One region of the Allobosea sp. BIWAKO-01 genome, then DNA from elsewhere that is predicted to be linked to it. Evidence: predicted binding sites of a transcription regulator. Region 1 holds the regulator's gene; the other holds the start of a gene.
The links. The regulator PhoB, encoded in region 1, activates phosphate uptake and scavenging genes when phosphate is short. The targets are predictions, from matches to a motif close to TGTCATNNANCTGTCAT.

Region 1 (10,142 bases):
CCTCATCAGGTCTGGGGCCGCGTCCGTCCTGCGCGCCGCACCGCGGACCGGGCGATGAAGATCATCGCCACCAGCTTCACTCTTCTCGCCATCTTCGTGCTGTTCTGGATTCTCGGCATGCTGCTCGTGAAGGGAATCGGCGGGCTCTCCGTCGCGACCTTCACCCAGGTCACGCCCGGTCCCGGCAGCGAGGGGGGCGGCCTTGCCAACGCCATTGTCGGCTCGATCGTGCTGACCTTCCTCGGCATCGCCGTGGCGACCCCGGTGGGCGTGCTCGCCGGCACCTATCTTGCCGAGTATGGCAAGGGCTCGAAGCTCGCGGACCTGATCCGTTTCATCAACGACATCCTGCTCTCGGCACCGTCGATCCTGATCGGCCTCTTCGTCTACGTCGTCCTGGTCGAGCCGTTCCGCGGCTATTCCGGCTGGGCCGGCGGCGTGGCGCTGGGCATCATCGCGATCCCGGTGATCGTGCGCACCACCGAGGACATGCTGCGCCTCGTGCCGAGCTCGTTGCGCGAAGCCGGTGCTGCGCTCGGCGCCCCGCCTTCGGTCGTCATCACCAGCGTGACCTGGCGGGCGGCGAAATCCGGCATGGTCACCGGCATCCTGCTGGCCCTGGCGCGCATCGCCGGCGAGACGGCGCCGCTGATCTTCACCGCCCTGAACAACAATTTCTGGTTCTCGCCCAGCCTCGTCGGCGGCGTCTCCAACCTGCCGGTGACGATCTACCAGTTCGCCTCCGCCCCCTATGAGAACTGGCAGCAGCTCGCCTGGGCCGGTTCGCTGATCATCACCGTCTCGATCCTGTGCCTCTCGCTTATCGCCCGCCGCATCGTGCGGGGCGGCAAATGAACGGCCTTAAACCCTCGTCGCGTTCGATCTGAAGGAACAAGTCGATGCTTTCGACGCTGGAACTGAGCCCGCAAGCGCTTGATGCCGAGGCCCCCGTCCGGATCGCGGTCAAGAACCTCGATTTCTACTACGGTGAGCACAAGGCGCTGAAGAACATCAATCTCGACTTCCGGGACCGCCATGTCACGGCCCTGATCGGACCGTCGGGCTGCGGCAAGTCGACCCTGCTGCGCATCTTCAACCGGATCTACTCGCTTTATCCCGAGCAGCGCGCCACCGGCGAGATCCTGCTCGACGGCCGCAACGTCATCAGCAACGATATCGATGTGAACGAGCTGCGCTCGCGCGTCGGCATGGTGTTCCAGAAGCCAACGCCCTTCCCGATGTCGATCTACGACAATGTCGCATTCGGCATCCGCCTCTACGAGAAGCCGCCGAAATCCGAGCTCGATGATCGCGTCGAAGGGGCTCTGCGCCGCTCCGCGCTCTGGGACGAGGTCAAGGACAAGCTGAAGACCTCCGGCATGGGCCTGTCCGGCGGCCAGCAGCAGCGCCTCTGCATTGCGCGCACCATTGCCCAGAAGCCGGAAGTCATCCTGTTCGATGAGCCGACCTCGGCACTCGATCCGATCTCGACCGGCAAGATCGAGGACCTGCTCGAGCAGCTCAAGACCGACTTCACCATCGTCATCGTCACCCACAACATGCAGCAGGCGGCGCGCATCTCGCAGTACACCGCCTTCATGTATCTCGGCGAGGTGATCGAATTCGACGCCACCAACACCATCTTCATGAACCCGCACAAGAAGCAGACGCAGGATTACGTCACCGGCCGCTTCGGCTGAACCGGCGCCCAGCCTTCCAACTGCTTTGCCGACAAAGGATACGCCGCGATGACTGATCACATCGTCCGCTCTTATGATGCCGATCTCGAGGGGATCCGCCGCAGCCTGGCCGAGATGGGGGGCATGTCGGAGCGCATGCTCGGCGATTCGACGGTCGCCCTGGTGCGCCGGGATACCGGGCTGGCACAGAAGGTCATCAGCGCCGACCAGCGCCTCGACAATCTGCAGCGCGAGGTCGAGGAGAAGGCGGTGCTCACCATCGCCCGGCGCCAGCCGCTCGCCAACGATCTGCGCGAGCTGATCTCGGCCATCCGCATCGCCGCCGATATCGAGCGCGTCGGCGATCTCGCCAAGAACATCGCCAAGCGCGCAGTCGCCATCTCCGGCCAGTTCCAGCCGCCGTCGCGCGCGGTCGTCGGCCTCGAGCATATGAGCCGCCTGGTTCAGGCCCAGCTCAAGGACGTGCTCGACGCTTACGCCGTCAGCAACGAGCAGAAGGCCATGGAGGTCTGGCGCCGCGACGACGAGATCGACGCGCTCTATACCTCGCTCTTCCGCGAGCTGCTTACCTATATGATGGAAGACCCGCGCAACATCACCTTCTGCACGCATCTCCTGTTCTGCGCCAAGAATGTCGAGCGCATCGGCGACCACACCACCAACATCGCCGAGACGATCCACTATCTCGTTACGGGCGAAGCCTTGGACGCAGCCCGTCCGAAGCTCGACACGACCAATATCCTTCTGGACGCCGCCACCGGTGAGTGACCGGCGCCCGACACCTTTGGGACCGAGTGAGACATGCCTGCACGCATCCTGATCGTTGAGGACGAAGAGCCGCTGACCCTGCTGCTGCGCTACAATCTCGAGGCCGAAGGCTTCGAGGTCGATAGCGTCGCGCGGGGCGACGATGCCGAGCTGCATCTGCGCGATCATACGCCGGACCTCGTGCTGCTCGACTGGATGCTGCCGGGTCTTTCCGGCATCGAGCTCTGCCGGCGGCTGCGGACTCGTCGCGATACCGAGCGGGTGCCGATCATCATGCTCACCGCCCGCGGCGAGGAGACCGAGCGTGTGCGCGGCCTCGCCACCGGGGCCGACGACTATGTCGTCAAGCCGTTCTCGCTGCCCGAGCTGATCGCTCGCATCCAGGCGCTGCTGCGCCGCGCCAAGCCGGGTCATGTCGCCGGCCTGCTGGCTGCCGGCGATCTCGAGCTCGACCGCACCACCCGCCGTGTCCGCCGCTCAGGGAGCGAGCTGCATCTCGGCCCGACCGAGTTCCGCCTGCTCGAGTTCCTGATGCAGGCGCCGGGGCGGGTCTATTCCCGGGCCCAGCTGCTCGACGCGGTCTGGGGCCGCGACGTCTATATCGACGAACGCACCGTCGACGTCCATGTTGGCCGGCTGCGCAAGGCGATCACCCCTGACAACGCCAAGGATCCGCTGCGGACCGTTCGCGGTGCCGGCTACGCCTTCGACGAGACCTTTGCGCGGAGCTGAGACTTGGATCATCGGGTCGGATATCGAATCCGGTCCGATGATCTGATTTTCTATGGCTGCATAGGCTTTCCAGAAAACCGCAATCCACTTTTCGGGCCGATGCCCTAGCGCGGCCCTGCGATGATGATCGCGGCGCCGGCGAGGCAGATCAGCCCGCCGGCAATGTCCCAGCGGTCGGGGCGAAAGCCTTCCACGGCCCAGAGCCAGACGAGCGAACTGACGATGTAAACGCCGCCATAGGCGGCATAGGCCCGTCCGGCGGCTTCGCTCTCCGCCAGGGTCAATAACCAGGCGAACAGGGCGAGCGACACCAGTCCGGGCACGAGCCACCAGACCGGCTTGCCGAGCCGGAGCCAGCCCCAGAACGCGAAACAGCCGGCGATTTCGAGAATGGCTGCGCCGAGATAGGCGGCGATGGTCGGCATGGTTCGTCCCTGTCGGTCGCCCTTGAGGGCGGATCACCCTTGACCGCAGGGCGCGCTGACGGCAAGCCAGACCGATGCCAGCACACCACATTGCCATCATCGGAGCAGGACCCTCCGGGCTGATCGCGGCAGAGCGCCTCGCGGCAGCCGGGGACACCGTCACGATCTACGATCGCATGCCCTCGCCGGCCCGCAAATTCCTGCTGGCCGGGCGCGGCGGATTGAACCTTACCCATTCCGAGCCGCTCGACCGCTTCCTGCCCCGCTATCGCGATGCGCAAGCCTGGCTGGAGCCAGCCATTCGCGCCTTCCCGCCACGAGCCCTGCGCGACTGGGCCGATGCGCTCGGGCAGGATACGTTTGTCGGCAGCAGCGGGCGCGTCTTCCCGCGCGCCATGAAGGCCTCGCCCTTGCTGCGGGCATGGCTGCGCCGGCTCGAAGGACTCGGTGTCAGCTTCGCGCCTGGTCATCGCTGGACCGGCTGGAGCGAGGCGGGTGCTCTGACGTTCCGGAGCCGCGATGGTGCCGATGTCGAGGCGCAGCCGGACGCGACGCTGCTCGCGCTCGGCGGCGCGAGCTGGCCACGGCTGGGTTCGGATGGTGGCTGGGCACCCTTGCTGGCGGCGCGCGGGGTTGCGATTGCGCCGCTGCGCCCGGCCAATGGCGGCTTCACGGTCGATTGGTCCCAGACCATGCGAGAGCGTTTTGCTGGAGTACCGTTGAAGCGCATCGTCCTGAGCTTCGGCGGCCAATCCGTGCCCGGCGAGGCGATGATCGATGCGTCGGGTCTGGAAGGCGGCGCGGTCTATGCACTTTCTGCCCCGATCCGCGAGACGATCCTGCGCGAGGGCAGGGCGGTCATCACCATCGATCTGCGGCCCGATCACGAGGCAGCGCTGCTGGTCCAGCGCCTCGCGCATCGTCGCAAAGGCGTGACGCTGAGCAATCATCTGCGCAAGGCTGCAGGCCTTGCTCCATCCGCGATTGCGCTGCTGCGCGAAGCGGCGAAGGGGCCCCTCCCCGAAGACGCGGAGAGGCTGGCCGCACTCATCAAGGCCGCGCCTCTGGTACTGACCGGTCTCAGGCCGATCGAGCGGGCGATCTCCACCGCCGGTGGCGTCGCCCCCGCCGAGATCGAGGAAGGCTTCATGCTGAATCGCTTGCCCGGTACCTTTGCCGCAGGCGAGATGCTGGATTGGGAGGCGCCGACCGGCGGCTATCTGCTGCAAGCCTGTTTCGCGACCGGAGTCGCAGCTGCAGCAGGGATTCAGGCCTGGCTCGCCCGAAGCTGAACGATCGCCTCAGGCGATCGTGATGATCTCGACCGCCTCTGTGCCGATGCTGACGCTCTCGCCAATGCCCTTGCCCATCAGCGCACTCGCCAACGGCGCGACATAGGGCAGCGTTCCGTGTGCCGGATCGGCCTCGTCCTCGCCGACCAGCCGCCAGTTCTGCGTGCGCCCGTCAGCCCGGCGGATCGTCACTGTCGAGCCGAAGCGGACGATGTCGTGCCTTTCCTGCGCAGGGGCCAGCTTGGCGCTGGCGCGTCGCGCCGTCCAGTAGCGGAACTCGCGTCGCGTCTGAGCGATCTCGGAGCGGTCGCCTCCGGCCAGCGCCGCCGCGTGTTCGTCATGCCAGCGCGCCAGCTGGGCCTCGATCTGTGCGAGCCCCTCAGGCGTCACGAGGTTTGGGTGCGGCGAGACCGGCCGGTCCGGCAGCTCGTCCAGGGTCCCTCTTTCCTCGGCTTCCTTGACGAAGGCGCGAGTCATTCTGGCCTCCTCCTATTGATCTCGGCAAATCCGGCGAACCGGACCAGAGTTTTCAGTGTTACGTCCTCACGACTGCTTGCGATGCAGCGCCAAACCGATGCCGGAATTTGAAGCGGCGATCACTTGGAGATGGGGATCAGGCACTGCCGAAGACAAGACCCGAACAATCTACACCCCCGTGTCCGCCCGCACCATCGAGAGCAGAACCATCGTGGGCTGCCGCTGGCCCGGGATCATGAGCGCAGTCTCGCTCCCCTGAAGGGTGCCGCCGATACCGGAAGAGCGCCGCGCTTGCGTCGGGCATTCCATCGCGGCCACGCTGATACTGAGTTGCGAGACCCGAAGGCGATCGTCCGGGAGACGGGTGGGCAACGGCGATCGTTGCGCGCGAATGCCTCGATTGACTGACGCATAGCCCAATGATTATGAATGCAGATCAATAGCCGTGGAGTTATGCATTTTGATCCCGTGCATCCGCACCGTGCTCTTCAAAACGTTGCCGGGTTCAGCTGGCCTCTTCGAGAGGTCGCGCTGCGATCTCGAGCAGACGGTTGGCCCGATCCCAGACGCGAGAGTTCCGGAGAGAAGGGAAGATCATGAGCCAGAGCGAGTCCCGGAACGAAAACTCCCCGTCTCGGATGATCGACGAGCGGATCACAGCGCTGGGCGATTGGCGAGGCAAGATGCTCTCCCAGCTCCGGGCATGGATCAGGCAAGCCGATCCCGAGGTGCTCGAGGAGTGGAAATGGCGAGGGGTTCCAGTGTGGTCCCACGACGGATTGATCTGCACTGGGGAGACCTACAAGAGCGTCGTCAAAATGACCTTTGCCAAGGGGGCCTCACTCGACGACCCATCGGGCCTCTTCAATTCCAGTCTGGATGGCAACACTAGGCGTGCCATCGACATCCACGAGGGTGAGACGATTGACGAAGGGGCATTGAAGGCTCTCATTCGCGCAGCCGTGACCCTCAACACGTCCGGCGGCCGCGGCAAGACCAAGTCGCGCAGATAAGTCTCGCTCCGTCTCGAGATGCGCCGGCGCGCAACGAAGGCCTGGACTTCCGTCGCGCCCGCCCCGGGACTGCTTCAATCTGGGTGTGCTCGGCACGATAAGCTCCTGTCACCTGCTGTCAGCTATCCGCCTGCTGCGACGGCGTACCCCTCGCGCTCCGACCGGTTTCGCCCCATATTGCCGCCATGCCGAAAAGCTCCGACACGACCGCCAAGGCTAAGCCTGCAAAGAAGCCCGCCTCCGCGCGCACGCCGAACTCCAAGGCTACCAAGCCCGAGTTGAAGCCGCTCGAGGGCTATCTCGCCGATCTGCTCAATCCCGCGATCAACCGCGGCAGGGCGGTCCCGGGCGGCGCTTCCGGTTTCAGCGATCAGCCGCAGGCCGGTTATGGCGAGCCGCGCCCCGGCGACACCAAGCTCAAGAAGAAGCCGAAGAAGAACGACGCGGCCTCCGCCTTCGGCGAGGCCGAGGGCGAGACCGCGGCCTCCCTCACCGCACATTCGCTGCAGCATCTGCTCGAGTCCGGCAGCCCCTTCATCGATCCAGGCAAGCCCTGGACGCCGCACCGCCCGGCCCGTCCGGACAAATCCGAGGGCGGCATCGCCTTCCGCATGCAGTCGGATTTCGAGCCTGCGGGGGACCAGCCGACCGCGATCGCCGATCTCGTCGACGGCGTCGCACGGCAGGAGCGCGACCAGGTCCTGCTCGGCGTCACCGGCTCCGGCAAGACCTTCACGATGGCCAAGGTGATCGAGGAGACGCAGCGCCCGGCATTGATCCTCGCTCCGAACAAGACGCTGGCTGCACAGCTCTACGGTGAGTTCAAGAGCTTCTTCCCCGACAACGCGGTCGAGTATTTCGTCTCCTACTACGATTACTACCAGCCGGAGGCCTACGTCCCGCGCTCGGACACGTTTATCGAGAAGGAATCCTCGATCAACGAGCAGATCGACCGCATGCGCCACTCGGCCACGCGTTCGCTGCTGGAGCGCGACGACGTCATCATCGTGGCCAGCGTATCCTGCATCTACGGTATCGGCTCGGTCGAGACCTATACGGCGATGACCTTCGCCATCAAGCTCGGCGAGCGCATCGAGCAGCGCCAGCTCATCGCCGATCTCGTCGCCCTGCAATACAAGCGCACGCTCGGTGATTTCGCCCGCGGCACCTTTCGCGTGCGGGGCGATGTCATCGAGCTGTTTCCGGCCCACTATGAGGACCGAGCCTGGCGCATCGGCCTGTTCGGCGACGAGGTCGAGAGCATCTCGGAATTCGATCCGCTGACCGGTCAGAAGACGGCCGACCTCGAATTCGTGAAAGTCTACGGCAATTCGCACTACACCACGCCGCGCCCGACGCTGACGCAGGCGGTCAAGTCGATCAAGGAGGAGCTCAAGGCCCGCCTTGAGGAACTCAATCGCATGGGGCGCTATCTCGAGGCGCAGCGGCTCGACCAGCGCTGCACCTTCGACATCGAGATGATCGAGTCGACCGGCTCCTGCAACGGCATCGAGAACTATTCGCGCTATCTCACCGGCCGCAAGCCGGGCGAGCCGCCGCCGACCCTGTTCGAGTACCTGCCCGACAATGCGCTGGTTTTCACTGATGAGAGCCACGTCACCGTGCCGCAGATCGGCGGCATGTACCGGGGCGACTTCCGCCGCAAGGCGACATTGGCCGAATACGGCTTCCGCTTGCCGTCCTGCATGGACAACCGGCCGCTGCGCTTCGAGGAATGGGACGCGATGCGCCCGCAATCGGTGCATGTCTCGGCGACGCCCGGCGGCTGGGAGATGGACCGCACCGGCGGTGTCTTTACCGAGCAGGTCATCCGTCCGACCGGGCTGATCGACCCACCGGTCGAGGTCCGCCCCGCCAAGCACCAGGTTGCCGACCTGCTCGATGAGATCAAGGAGGTCACCGAGAAGGGCTACCGCAGCCTCGTCACCGTGCTGACCAAGCGCATGGCCGAGGACCTGACCGAATACCTCCACGAGAACGGCGTGCGCGTGCGCTACATGCACTCAGACATCGACACGATCGAGCGCATCGAGATCCTGCGCGATCTCCGCCTCGGCGCTTTCGACGTGCTGGTCGGCATCAACCTGCTTCGCGAAGGCCTGGACATTCCGGAATGCGGCTTCGTCGCCATTCTCGACGCCGACAAGGAAGGCTTTCTGCGCTCCGAGACCTCGTTGATCCAGACCATCGGCCGCGCCGCCCGCAATGTCGACGGCAAGGTCATCCTCTATGCCGACCACATCACCGGCTCGATGGAGCGCGCGATGGCGGAAACCAATCGCCGCCGCGAGAAGCAGGAGGCCTATAACCTCGCGAACGGCATCACGCCGCAGACGATCAAGCGCGCCATCGGCGACATCCTCGGCTCGGTCTACGAGCGCGACCATGTCACGGTCGATAAAGGGTTGGTCGATGCGCCGATCGCCGGTCACAACCTCAAGGCCGCCCTGGCCGATCTCGAGAAGCGCATGCGCGAGGCTGCCGCCGATCTCGAATTCGAGACGGCCGCCCGCCTGCGCGACGAGATCAAGCGCCTGCAGGCGACAGAGCTCGCCATCTCCGACGACCCGCTCGCCCGCCAGAGCGATGTCGAGGCCTCGGCTGGCAAGTACAGGGGGGAGCGCAGCTACGGCGCCGCGGCCAACTTGCCGACGCGGGCACGCAAACCCACCGATGAGGATATGGGCCCGCATAACTGGGGCGGCGGCGAAGCGAAACCGGTTTCCCGCCCGCGCAAGCCGAGCTTGGACGAGATGGGCCCGGTGCCGGAATCTCGGCCGAAGGGCGCGGGGGAACAGGCCAGGCGACGCGGCCGGCGCTAGCTGCCCGCAGTGGCTCTGCCCGAGTCCAGCATCTGCCGTTCCCTGATCCGGGCGCGCTATCGCCACGGCCAAAGGGCTGCAAGACCTACAGCCCGAACGCTCTTCGACCTTGGTCCGTAGTTCCACGACTGCACCGCCGGTATCCTTTCGAACGAATGGTGCTCGAGGGGGGATGGCCATGGAACAGGCATTCGAGACCGCCGCTGGTACGTTCACAATTTCCCGACGGGCCGCTCTTGCGGGCGCCGCCATCCTGGCCGGGGCGCTGGTCGCTCCAGCATCGGCTTGGGCGCTTGATCTGCCGCGACAGAAGGTCGAGTTCGTCGCGCCGCCCTTCGTTCATCCTCACGAGCAGGCGACCAAGCTGGGCCCAAGGATCATGGAGTTCAGGCTCTGGGTTGAGGAGAAGAAGATCGTTATCGATGAAGAGGGCACCACGTTGCAGGCCATGACCTTCAACGGGTCGATCCCTGGGCCGCTTTTTGTCGTGCACGAGGGTGATTATGTCGAGGTGACGCTTGCCAATCCCGACACCAACTCGATGGCGCACAATATCGACTTCCATGCTGCTGCGGGCGCATCAGGCGGTGCCGATCTGACCTTGATCAACCCCGGAGAGCAGACCGTATTGCGCTGGAAGGCCACCCGGACGGGTGTGTTCGCTTATCACTGCATCCCAGGTGCCATGACCCCCTGGCATATCACCTCGGGCATGAGCGGCGCCGTGATGGTGCTGCCGCGGGACGGCCTCAAGGATGCGGCCGGACGGCCGCTTCACTACGATCGCGTCTACTACATCGGCGAGCATGATTATTACGTTCCGCGCGACGAAAAGGGCAAATTCAAGCAGTACGACACGCATGGCGACGCCTACATGGACACGATGGAGGTC
Region 2 (10,142 bases), 900 kb from region 1:
TTCGAACGTGCAAGGCGACGCAGGAGCGGGCGATGTCGTCAAGCCGGGGATCGGGCACGGGCTCGGTCATTCCAACAGGATAGCGCGTCGCTTGGGGTTGCGCAGCATCCCTCTTGCCACGCCCTGTCTTGCGACGCCGCAATTTCGATTCACTTTCCGCCGAGAAGCTTCCTTGACTCATCCCGGGGGCGAGCCTATCTCCGCCGCATCCGTTAGCACTCGGCACCCGAGACTGCTAACAGATGCCGGCCGTGTTCCCACGCAGGCCGCGCGTTCCGTTTCTACCTTCTTAGAGGAAGACAGAACCATGAAGTTCCGTCCGCTGCATGACCGCGTCGTGGTCCGTCGCCTTGATGGCGAAGAGAAGACCAAGGGTGGCATCATCATCCCCGAAACCGCCAAGGAAAAGCCCCAAGAGGGTGAAGTCGTCGCCGTCGGCCCTGGCGCCCGCGACGAAGCCGGCAAGCTCGTTGCCCTGGACGTGAAGAAGGGCGATCGCGTCCTCTTCGGCAAGTGGTCGGGCACCGAGGTCAAGATCGATGGCCAGGATCTCCTGATCATGAAGGAATCCGACATCATGGGCGTCGTCGGCTGAACGCCGCGCGACCTCCATTCCCCGTTTTCATTAAGGAGTAGCTCGCATGGCTGCTAAAGACGTCAAGTTCTCCACCGACGCGCGCGACCGGATGCTGCGCGGCGTCGAAATCCTCAACAACGCCGTCAAGGTCACGCTTGGTCCCAAGGGCCGCAACGTCGTGATCGACAAGTCGTTCGGCGCTCCCCGCATCACCAAGGACGGCGTCACCGTCGCCAAGGAGATCGAGCTCGCCGACAAGTTCGAGAACATGGGCGCCCAGCTGGTGCGCGAAGTCGCCTCGAAGCAGAACGACGCCGCCGGTGACGGCACCACGACGGCCACCGTGCTCGCCGCCGCGATCATGCGCGAAGGCCTGAAGTCGGTTGCCGCCGGCATGAACCCGATGGACCTGAAGCGCGGCATCGACCTCGCGGTCGAAGCCATCGTCACGGACCTGAAGAAGAACTCGAAGAAGGTCACCTCGAACGCGGAAGTCGCGCAGGTCGGCACCATCTCGGCCAACGGCGACGAGTCGGTCGGCAAGATGATCGCCACCGCGATGCAGAAGGTCGGCAACGAGGGTGTCATCACCGTCGAGGAGGCCAAGACCGCCGAGACCGAGCTCGATGTCGTCGAAGGCATGCAGTTCGATCGTGGCTATCTCTCGCCCTACTTCATCACCAATGCCGAGAAGATGGTTGCCGAGCTCGAGGACCCCTACATCCTCGTTTTCGAGAAGAAGCTGTCGTCGCTCCAGGCGATGCTGCCGATCCTCGAGGCCGTCGTTCAGACCGGCAAGCCGCTGCTGATCATCGCCGAGGACGTGGAAGGTGAGGCTCTCGCCACCCTCGTCGTCAACAAGCTCCGTGGCGGCCTGAAGGTCGCGGCCGTCAAGGCTCCGGGCTTCGGCGATCGCCGCAAGGCCATGCTCGAGGACATCTCGATCCTGACCGCCGGTCAGCTGATCTCGGAAGACCTCGGCATCAAGCTCGAGACCGTGACGCTCAACATGCTCGGCCGCGCCAAGAAGGTGCGTATCGAGAAGGAGAACACCACGATCATCGACGGCGCCGGCAAGAAGAAGGACATCGAGGGCCGCGTTGCGCAGATCAAGGCGCAGATCGAGGAGACCTCGTCTGACTACGATCGCGAGAAGCTCCAGGAGCGTCTGGCCAAGCTCGCTGGCGGCGTCGCGGTGATCCGCGTCGGCGGCGCGACCGAAGTCGAAGTCAAGGAGAAGAAGGACCGTGTCGACGATGCCCTGAACGCGACCCGCGCTGCGGTCGAAGAAGGTATCCTGCCGGGTGGTGGCGTGGCGCTCCTGCGCGCGCTCCAGACCGTCAAGTCGATCAAGACCCAGAACGACGACCAGAAGACCGGCGTCGAGATCGTCCGCAAGGCGATCACCGCTCCGGCCCGCCAGATCGTCGACAACGCTGGCGATGACGGCGCTGTCGTGGTCGGCAAGCTGCTCGAGTCGAAGGACTACGCCTACGGCTACAATGCCCAGACCGGCGAGTACGGCGATCTGGTCAAGGCCGGCATCATCGACCCGACCAAGGTCGTGCGCACGGCGATCCAGGACGCGGCTTCGGTCGCCGGCCTGCTGATCACCACCGAGGCGATGATCGCCGAGCTGCCGAAGAAGGACGCCATGCCGGCCATGCCGGGCGGCGGCGGCATGGGCGGCATGGACTTCTGATCGAAGTCCATCGCTTCTCGCGAATACGACGGAGGCCCGGCGCAAGCCGGGCCTTTTTCTTATCTGCCAGCCCCTGGCTCTGCCTTGCCGCGCGACAGTGGCCCGACGCGTCACGCAACCGCCATCCCGCCGTAATCGCGCCGTCGCGTCCCGCTGAGCAAATGACGCTCACTGTTTCAGGGGCCAGATATGCTCACACGTCGCACCATGATTGCCGGCCTTGGCGCCCTCACCGGCCTTCCCGCCCTGGCCCAGAGCGACTGGCGCCAGAGCATCAAGGAAATCCGCTTCGGCGTCTCGTCGGCAGAACATGAAGCGGGCGCGATCGCCCGCAACCAGCCGGTGATCGACTATCTCACTGGCAAGCTCGGCGTTCCCGTGAAGCTCTATCGGGTCAGCGACTATGCCGGCCTCGTCGAGGCACTGCGGGCCGACCAGCTCGAATTCGCCCGCTTCGGGCCCGCGGTCTACTCGCTCGGCCGCCGCGTCCTCGGCGACAAGCTGCAGCCTCTGTTCCGCGACATCGATAACAACGGCCAGGAAGGCTATTACTCGGTCATCGTCGTTCGTGCCGACAGCCCCTACAAGTCGGTTGCGGACCTGAAGGGCAAGAACTTCGCTTTCGCCGATCCGAACTCGACATCGGGCTTCGCCTTCCCGTCCTATTTCCTGCGCAAACAAGGCTTTGATCCGCAGAATCATTTCGGCGGCACCGTCTTCTCCGGCGGCCACGACAACTCCGTGCTGGCGCTGGTGCGCGGACAGTTCGACGGGGTTGCGACCTATCAGGTCAACGAGACCTCCGGCGTCGTCCAGCGTCTCACCGCGCGCAACATGATTCCGGCCGGCGCGACACGTGTGATCTGGACCTCGCCTCTGATCCCCTCCAGCCCGTTCTCGACACGGGCCAACCTGCCCCAGGGACTGAAGGATGCCTTCGTCGCTGCGATGATGGCGATGAAGGCGGAGGCACCCGAGGTCTGGAAGGTCTATACCGACGGTCAGGTTTCCGCCTACGCCCCGGCGAAGCACGAGGACTATCTCGACGTCATCGCGGTGACGGAGGAGCTTGAAGCCCGACGCAAGCAGAAGCCCGCAGGCTGAGCGGCGATCTGCCGCCGCAATGCAGCACGACAGGCGTTTTCAACAATGAAGTCGCCGATCGAAGTCGGGAATTGGTTCCGCAGGCCGCACCGGCTCTTGCACCGACTTTGGTTGCAGGCCCTATTCCCGCAAGCTGCGGCATTCCGCCGCGCTCTGTGGCACTCACTCGCGAAGGTCTGCTCCATGCTGAACTCGCCCGCCCTTGCCGACGGCACCAAGCTCGTCGGCCGCATCCTGCTTGCCCTGATGTTCGTGCTCGCTGGCTACTCCAAGATCAGCGGCTATGCTGGTACACAACAATACATGGCCTCGGCTGGCGTACCCGCCATTCTGCTGCCTCTCGTGATCGCGGTCGAGCTTCTGGGCGGCCTGATGGTCGTTCTCGGCTGGAAGACGCGTCTTGCTGCGTTTGCCCTTGCCGGTTTCACTCTGGCTGCGACGCTGCTGTTTCACATGAACTGGGCACAGCCCATGCAGCAGCTCCTCTTCATGAAGAACCTCTCCGTCGTCGGCGGCTTCCTCGTGCTGTTCGCCGCGGGGCCGGGCCGGCTGTCGCTCGATCGCGGCTGACGCTGCATCACAAATCGCTGAAATCGACACGCCCGGCCTTGAGCCGGGCTTTTTTGTCTGGTGCGGTCGGCTAGAAGATATAGTTCACATGCGCCGGCGCTGGCGCGAATTCCCCGGTAAGGAAGACCTGATGCGTCTTTTGAGTTTCTTTGTCGCTGCGCTCGCCGCCATCGCGCTTGTGGCGTGGCAGCAGAGCGGCAGCGGCGGCATGCTCGGCATGGGCGCCGTGGGTGTGCTGCTTGCCCTCGCGACCTTTCGCTCGACCGAAGTCAGCTTCTTCCTGAAGATCTTCTCCGGGATTTTCGGCGTGGAGTACGTCGTCTTCGGGGCCGGCTCGGTGCTGGCACAGCTAGGCTATTGGCCGGCCAACTTGGCGGCGCTCGCTCCTCCTGCCAGCCTCGCCACGACGGTCGCCGTCTTCGGCATCCTGATCTATGCGATCTCGTTCATCCCCGTGATCCAGCGCATCTCACGCCTGGCGTCGCCCTATTTTTCCTCGACCGCGACCACGACGGCGCAGCTTTGGCCCTTCGGCACCTTTCAGATCCAGCTCGGGCGTCTCGGCGTCATCCTGCTGATCTTCCTGGTGGTCCTGAACCAGGCGCAGGTTGGCATCTCGCTGCGCCTGAGCTTCTTCAATCGCGATTTCTACGACGCGATACAGAATAAGGACGCGCCGTCATTCTGGTATCAGTTGATCTTCGTCTTCAGCGTCTGGGCCGCCATATCGGTGGTCTCGAACCTGATCGAGATGTTCGCCAACTACACGCTGCTGATCCGCTGGCGGCGCTGGATGGCCGAAAAATACAGCAAGAGCTGGCTCGGCAATGCCACGCATTACCGGATCTCGCTGGCGGGCACTGCCGACAACCCTGACCAGCGTATCGCGGAAGATACCCGCGCCTTCGTCAACCAGACCTACAACTTCGCCCTGCCGCTGCTGTCGCAGATTTCGACACTCGTCTCGTTCTCGATCATCCTCTGGTCGATCCCGGTCCCGATCACCATCCCGGGCACCGAGATCATCATCCCGGGCTTCCTGCTGTGGATGGCGCTGATCTACTCGATCGCGGCGACCTGGATTACGCATCTCATCGGCAAGCCGCTGATCGGGCTCGAATTCGAGCAGGAACGCCGGGAGGCTAATTTCCGCTTCTCGCTGGCTCGACTGCGTGAATATTCCGAGCAGATCGCGCTGATGCGCGGCGAAGCTTCCGAGCAGCGGCACCTGAGCCAGCGCTTCGGCGACATCGTCACGAACTTCTATCGACTGGTCTGGAGCAGGGTGAAGCTGACCAGCTTCACCCTGTCCTATAATCAGGCGAATGTGGTCGTGCCCTATGTGCTGCTCGCGCCGCACTACTTCACGGGCATCATCACGCTCGGCATCATGACGCAGGTCGCCTCGGCCTTCGATCGCGTCCAGACGGCGATGTCGTTCTTCATCAACAGCTATCAGGCCATCGCCTCCTATCTGGCCTCGATCAACCGCCTGACCACCTTCGAAGGCGCGATCGCGCAGGCGCAGGCAGCCACGGCCGGCGAGAAGGGCATTCACCAGGCGGCACTGCCCGGAAACGCGGTCCATATCGACGGCACGACACTGACGCTACCGAATGGCACGCCGATCGTGCGGGTCGATGGGCTCGAACTCGGGGCCGCGCGTTCGACGCTGGTGATCGGACCGTCAGGATCGGGAAAATCGACGCTGTTCCGCGCCATAGCCGGCATCTGGCCCTTCGGTGAAGGCAAGGTCGGGGTTCCCGCCAGCGCGCGGATCATGCTGCTGCCGCAGCGCCCCTATCTGCCGCAGGGGACCTTGCGCGCCGCCATGTCCTATCCAGCGGTCGACGACACCTATTCCGATGCCGACATTGCGACCGCGATGACCCAGGTCAAGCTGGCCCACCTGATCGACCGGCTCGACGATGTCGATCTCTGGGCACAGCGCTTGTCAGGCGGCGAGCAGCAGCGCCTTGCCGTTGCGCGCGCCTTGCTGGCAAAGCCCGACTGGCTCTTCCTTGACGAGGCCACCGCCTCGCTCGACGAGAAGCTGGAAGGGGAAATCTACGACCTCATCGACCGGACGCTGCCGCAGACGAAGATTGTCTCGATCGGGCATCGCTCGACATTGCGGGAGATGCACGACGAAATCGTCGTCATGCAGCCGAACGCGGATGGAACGCACAGCCCCCGCGCGATGGTCCGTGAGCCAGCTGTTCAGTCGTGAGTAACGAGCGCCCGTAGCCGGGCGCTTGTCTGACTTTCCCGCGCCACGCCTCGTGTCGGGAAAGGCAGATCGTCAGGAGAACCGGAGCCGGTGGCTGACCGTCGTCAGATGCCGCGATCGAAGCGCAGCTCGCCCGATGAGCTCTTGATCACCAGCCTGCCCTCGACGAGGTCCCAGTTGCGGGCTCCGCGCAGAGCGACCAGATAGGCCCGCTCGAATTCGGCAGCACCCTTGTCGCAGGAGCGCTTGGTGATGGCCATGGGGCCAACCGCGATCCCCTGCTGGCGCAGCGGGTATGCCGCAGCGGAAAACGTATTGCAGCCGCTGTAACCCGTGCCACGCAGGTTCGAGTCGATCTGCAGCGTCGCCTTGCGCTCGGCGATGGACTTGCCGTTCATCGAAACCGCCGTCCAGGAAGCGCCCAGGGGGAAGGTCTTTTCCTGCTGCGCCGACGCAGGTGCCTGCCCCTGCTGGTTCTGCTGCGCATCACGCGGCGTCAGCGCCTTCCGCTGAGCGGAAGCCGGCGAGACGATCAGCAGTGGCGCGAGGCTCAGGGCGAAGACAGCGGCGTAGCCAAGGCGTCGATTCATCATTTCTCTACCTATGCGGGGTCGGGACGATAGCCCACGCCCCGCTCTCATGGAAACGCCTAGAACCGTATCGCGTTGGGATCAACTGCGATCATTGCGACAACGTTGCTTTGCCGAGTGGCAGCGCCAGCAACGTCACGCGGCATCGCGTCGGAAATGGGGCCGGCTTCAGCCCAAGGTAACGCCAAATCTCGCTCAGATGCGCGCCAGCAGGCGCTCCAGCAGGGGGTTGGCCTTGCGGAAGACATAGGCCGGGGCGTTGACGGTGATCTCATCAGCGCCGGAGCCGGCCAGGTCGTCGACCAGTGCGAAGACCGCCTTCTCCGGGCAGTGGATGGCCAGGATACCGCTCTCGGCATTCGCACCGAAGGGCAGCCGCGCGCCATGTCGCGCCGCCATCTCCTCGATGGCAACTGGCTTCGCGTCGATGAGCCGCGCGCGGATCTCCCGGACCGAACGCCCCTCCTCCTCGGCCGCGATGCGCGAGAGAATGGCATTGGCGGCGGCGCGCGCGCGCGGACTCCACGGGGCCCGCACCGAGGCGACGAGGTTGGCCTCGGAGGCCAGCATGACGCCATCGTCCAGAATCTTCAGGGCGTTGGCGGCCAGCGTCGCGCCGGTCGTGGTGATGTCGACGATGATTTCCGCGGAGCCGGCGGCCGGCGCCCCCTCCGTCGCGCCCAGGCTCTCGACGATGCGGTAATCGCCAAGCCCGTGCTCGGCGAAGAAGCGGCGTGTCAGGTTCACATATTTGGTGGCGACGCGCAGTTTACGGCCATGGCGTGCGCGCATATGGCTCGCGACATCGTCGAGATCGGCCATGCAGCGGACATCGATCCAGGCCTGCGGCACGGCGACCACGACATTGGCGTGGCCGAAGCCGAGCGGCGTCAGCATCTCGACAGCGGCATCGGCATCGGCCACCTGTTCGCGCACGAGGTCCTCGCCCGTGATCCCGAGATGGGACGCGCCGGAAGCCAGTTGCGAGACGATCTCCGAGGCCGAGAGGAACGCGACTTCCGCGCCGTCCAATCCCGCGATCGTGCCGCGATAGTCGCGCGAGCCACGCGACTGCACGAATTTCAGCCCGGCACGGCCGAAAAAGGCAGTGGCGTTTTCCTGGAGCCGCCCCTTCGAGGGGACCGCGAGAACCAGCGGAGCGTCGCTCATGATGATTGTCCCGTCAGCCGGTCGAGCCAGAGCGAGGCGCCGACTGCCGGGGCCGGCTGAGGCGCACCGAGGCGACCGAGCACGTTGTCGTAGCGGCCACCGCCGGCAACGGGCCTGCCGTCGCTGCGGCTCAGATCATGCAGCTCGAAGATGAAGCCGGTGTAATAGTCGAGATTGCGGGCGAAGCCCGTCGAGAAGGAGATCTGGCCGACATCGACACCACGCGCCGCAAGGAAGCCGGTGCGCTCGTCGAAGGCGTCGAGTTGCTGGCCGAGATCGAGCGAAGCCTGGTCGGAAAGTGCCCGCAATGCGGCCGACGCGGCATCGGGATCACCCGTGATGGCAAGGGCCTGGCCGAGCACGGCCTTCACATCCTCATTGACCGGGTTCTCGCGCTCGGCGGCACGGGCCAGGAAGCGTTCGGCGATATCGCCGGCGGAGCGGCCGCCGACCGTCGAGATCCCGGCGATCGACAACACATCCTCGACAAAGGCCTTGGCCGCCTTGGGATCCTGCCCCTCCAGTGCCTTGAGCAGTCCTGCATGAGCCGTTTCGCCAGCGGCGGCCGGCGGATCGAGCGCCTCGACCGCCTCGGCCGCCTTGCCCTGCACGACCGCGCGCATCAGCCGGCGGCGTGCACCCTGCGGCACGGCCAGACCATCGAGCAATGCGCCGAGCAGTGCGACGTCGCCCATCAGAACACGCGGCTGCGTCAAGCCAAGCGCCGCCGCCGCCTCGATCGTCAGTGCCATGATCTCGGCATCGGCTGCGGCAAAATCCTCGCGGCCAAAGGACTCGAGCCCGGCCTGTGCGAATTCACCTGGCTCACGCGAGCGCATGCGGAAGACCGGTCCGGCATAGGCATAGGCCATTGGCGCACTCACGCCCGCCGCGATGTGATCCAGCGCCACCGGAATCGTATATTCCGGGCGAAGGCACCAATCGCGGCCGTCGGCATCCTGCGTCATGAAGATGCGCCGGCGGATATCTTCGCCCGAGAGATCGAGAAAGACATCGGCCGGCTGCAGAATCGCCGGCTCGGCGCGCTGATAGCCCTCAGCGGCGAGGAGCGCGATCACGGTGTCGATGCTGGCGCGTGTGGCGGACAAGGGCAGCTTCCTGTTGCGCGGCTGTCCTAGCAGCCGCGCCATGGATTTTCGATGGTTTTTAGGGAATTGGGTTAGCGGGATTTGCGCGGGCGTCCGTCCCGGGTGGAACGCGAACGCTTTGCCCTTCCGCAGATCTGGAGGAGGCAAAGCGGTATGTCGGGCAAGGAAGGCTCGGAGTGCCAGCCTCTTACCTGTGCCCGGCCGGCCCTCCGCCCTGCCCGGAGCTGAGCGTCGTCGGGCTCAGCCGTGTCGCTTCAGCACCCGCTTCACCCCCTCGACCAGCTCGCTCACCGGCACGGCGAACTGAGCCTCGGCCTGCCTGGCCTTGTGCTCTGCCGAATCCTTGACGTCGCGGCTGGCGGCAGCGAGTTCCGCGCCGAGGATCAGGTCCTTGATCACGATCGTGCCTGCCTCGCGCTCGGAGGAGCCCTGGATCACCGCACAGACCGCGCCGCGCTTGTCGGCATATTTCATCTGGGCGTTGAAGCCGGACCCGCCGAGATAGAGATCGGCACGCAGCAAGGGCTTGCCATCCCCATCCCGGACCTGGCGGAGCTGAGACACGAATGCCTGATAGGCCGGCATATGCTCGGGTGTCTTGTTGTCCATGGCGGTGACGACGACGAGCGGCAGTTCGTTCTTCGTGTCGACCAATGGCGACTTCACCGCCTTCAGTGCCGAATAGAGCCGCGAGACACCGATCGAGAAACCCGTCGCCGGCACCGGTTCCGGCCGGAAGCGGCCGACCAGCCCGTCATAACGCCCGCCGCCGGCGACCGAACCGAAGCGCACGACCTGACCGTCGTCATTGGTGACCGGGAAGGTCAGCTCCACCTCGTAGACCGGGCCGGTGTAATATTCGAGGCCGCGCACGACGGAAGGATCGATGACGACGCGGTCGGCATAGCCAGCCGCTGCGATCAGATCAGCCATCATGCGCAATTCCTCGGCCCCTTCATGGCCAACGGGCGTCGACGCGAAGCCATCTGCGAGACGCTGCGCGGTCGCGGCATTGTCTGCGGCCCTGGCATCAAGAATGGACAGGACGCGCGTGGCCTGTTCGGCGCCCAGCCCCGCACCCTTCGTGAAA

Region 2: phnD (phosphate/phosphite/phosphonate ABC transporter substrate-binding protein) is a predicted target of PhoB. The motif match lies at 2,388-2,404, and genes of this name have one in related genera.

What each region holds. Positions count from the first base shown of each region.
Region 1 is NZ_BCQA01000001.1:1,658,714-1,668,855, reverse strand. It holds gene pstA (phosphate ABC transporter permease PstA) at 1-855, shown strand, start outside; gene pstB (phosphate ABC transporter ATP-binding protein PstB) at 900-1,700, shown strand; gene phoU (phosphate signaling complex protein PhoU) at 1,749-2,468, shown strand; gene phoB (phosphate regulon transcriptional regulator PhoB) at 2,502-3,200, shown strand; gene BIWAKO_RS07670 (YnfA family protein) at 3,305-3,625, opposite strand; gene BIWAKO_RS07665 (TIGR03862 family flavoprotein) at 3,700-4,917, shown strand; gene greA (transcription elongation factor GreA) at 4,927-5,394, opposite strand; gene BIWAKO_RS07650 (DUF1801 domain-containing protein) at 5,991-6,407, shown strand; gene uvrB (excinuclease ABC subunit UvrB) at 6,593-9,250, shown strand; gene nirK (copper-containing nitrite reductase) at 9,429-10,142, shown strand, end outside.
Region 2 is NZ_BCQA01000001.1:762,746-772,887, forward strand. It holds gene BIWAKO_RS03490 (MarR family winged helix-turn-helix transcriptional regulator) at 1-1, opposite strand, end outside; gene groES (co-chaperone GroES) at 308-595, shown strand; gene groL (chaperonin GroEL) at 642-2,279, shown strand; gene phnD (phosphate/phosphite/phosphonate ABC transporter substrate-binding protein) at 2,469-3,383, shown strand; gene BIWAKO_RS03510 (DoxX family protein) at 3,567-3,953, shown strand; gene BIWAKO_RS03515 (ABC transporter ATP-binding protein/permease) at 4,084-6,183, shown strand; gene BIWAKO_RS03520 (META domain-containing protein) at 6,288-6,773, opposite strand; gene hisG (ATP phosphoribosyltransferase) at 6,969-7,943, opposite strand; gene BIWAKO_RS03530 (ATP phosphoribosyltransferase regulatory subunit) at 7,940-9,052, opposite strand; gene hisS (histidine--tRNA ligase) at 9,293-10,142, opposite strand, start outside.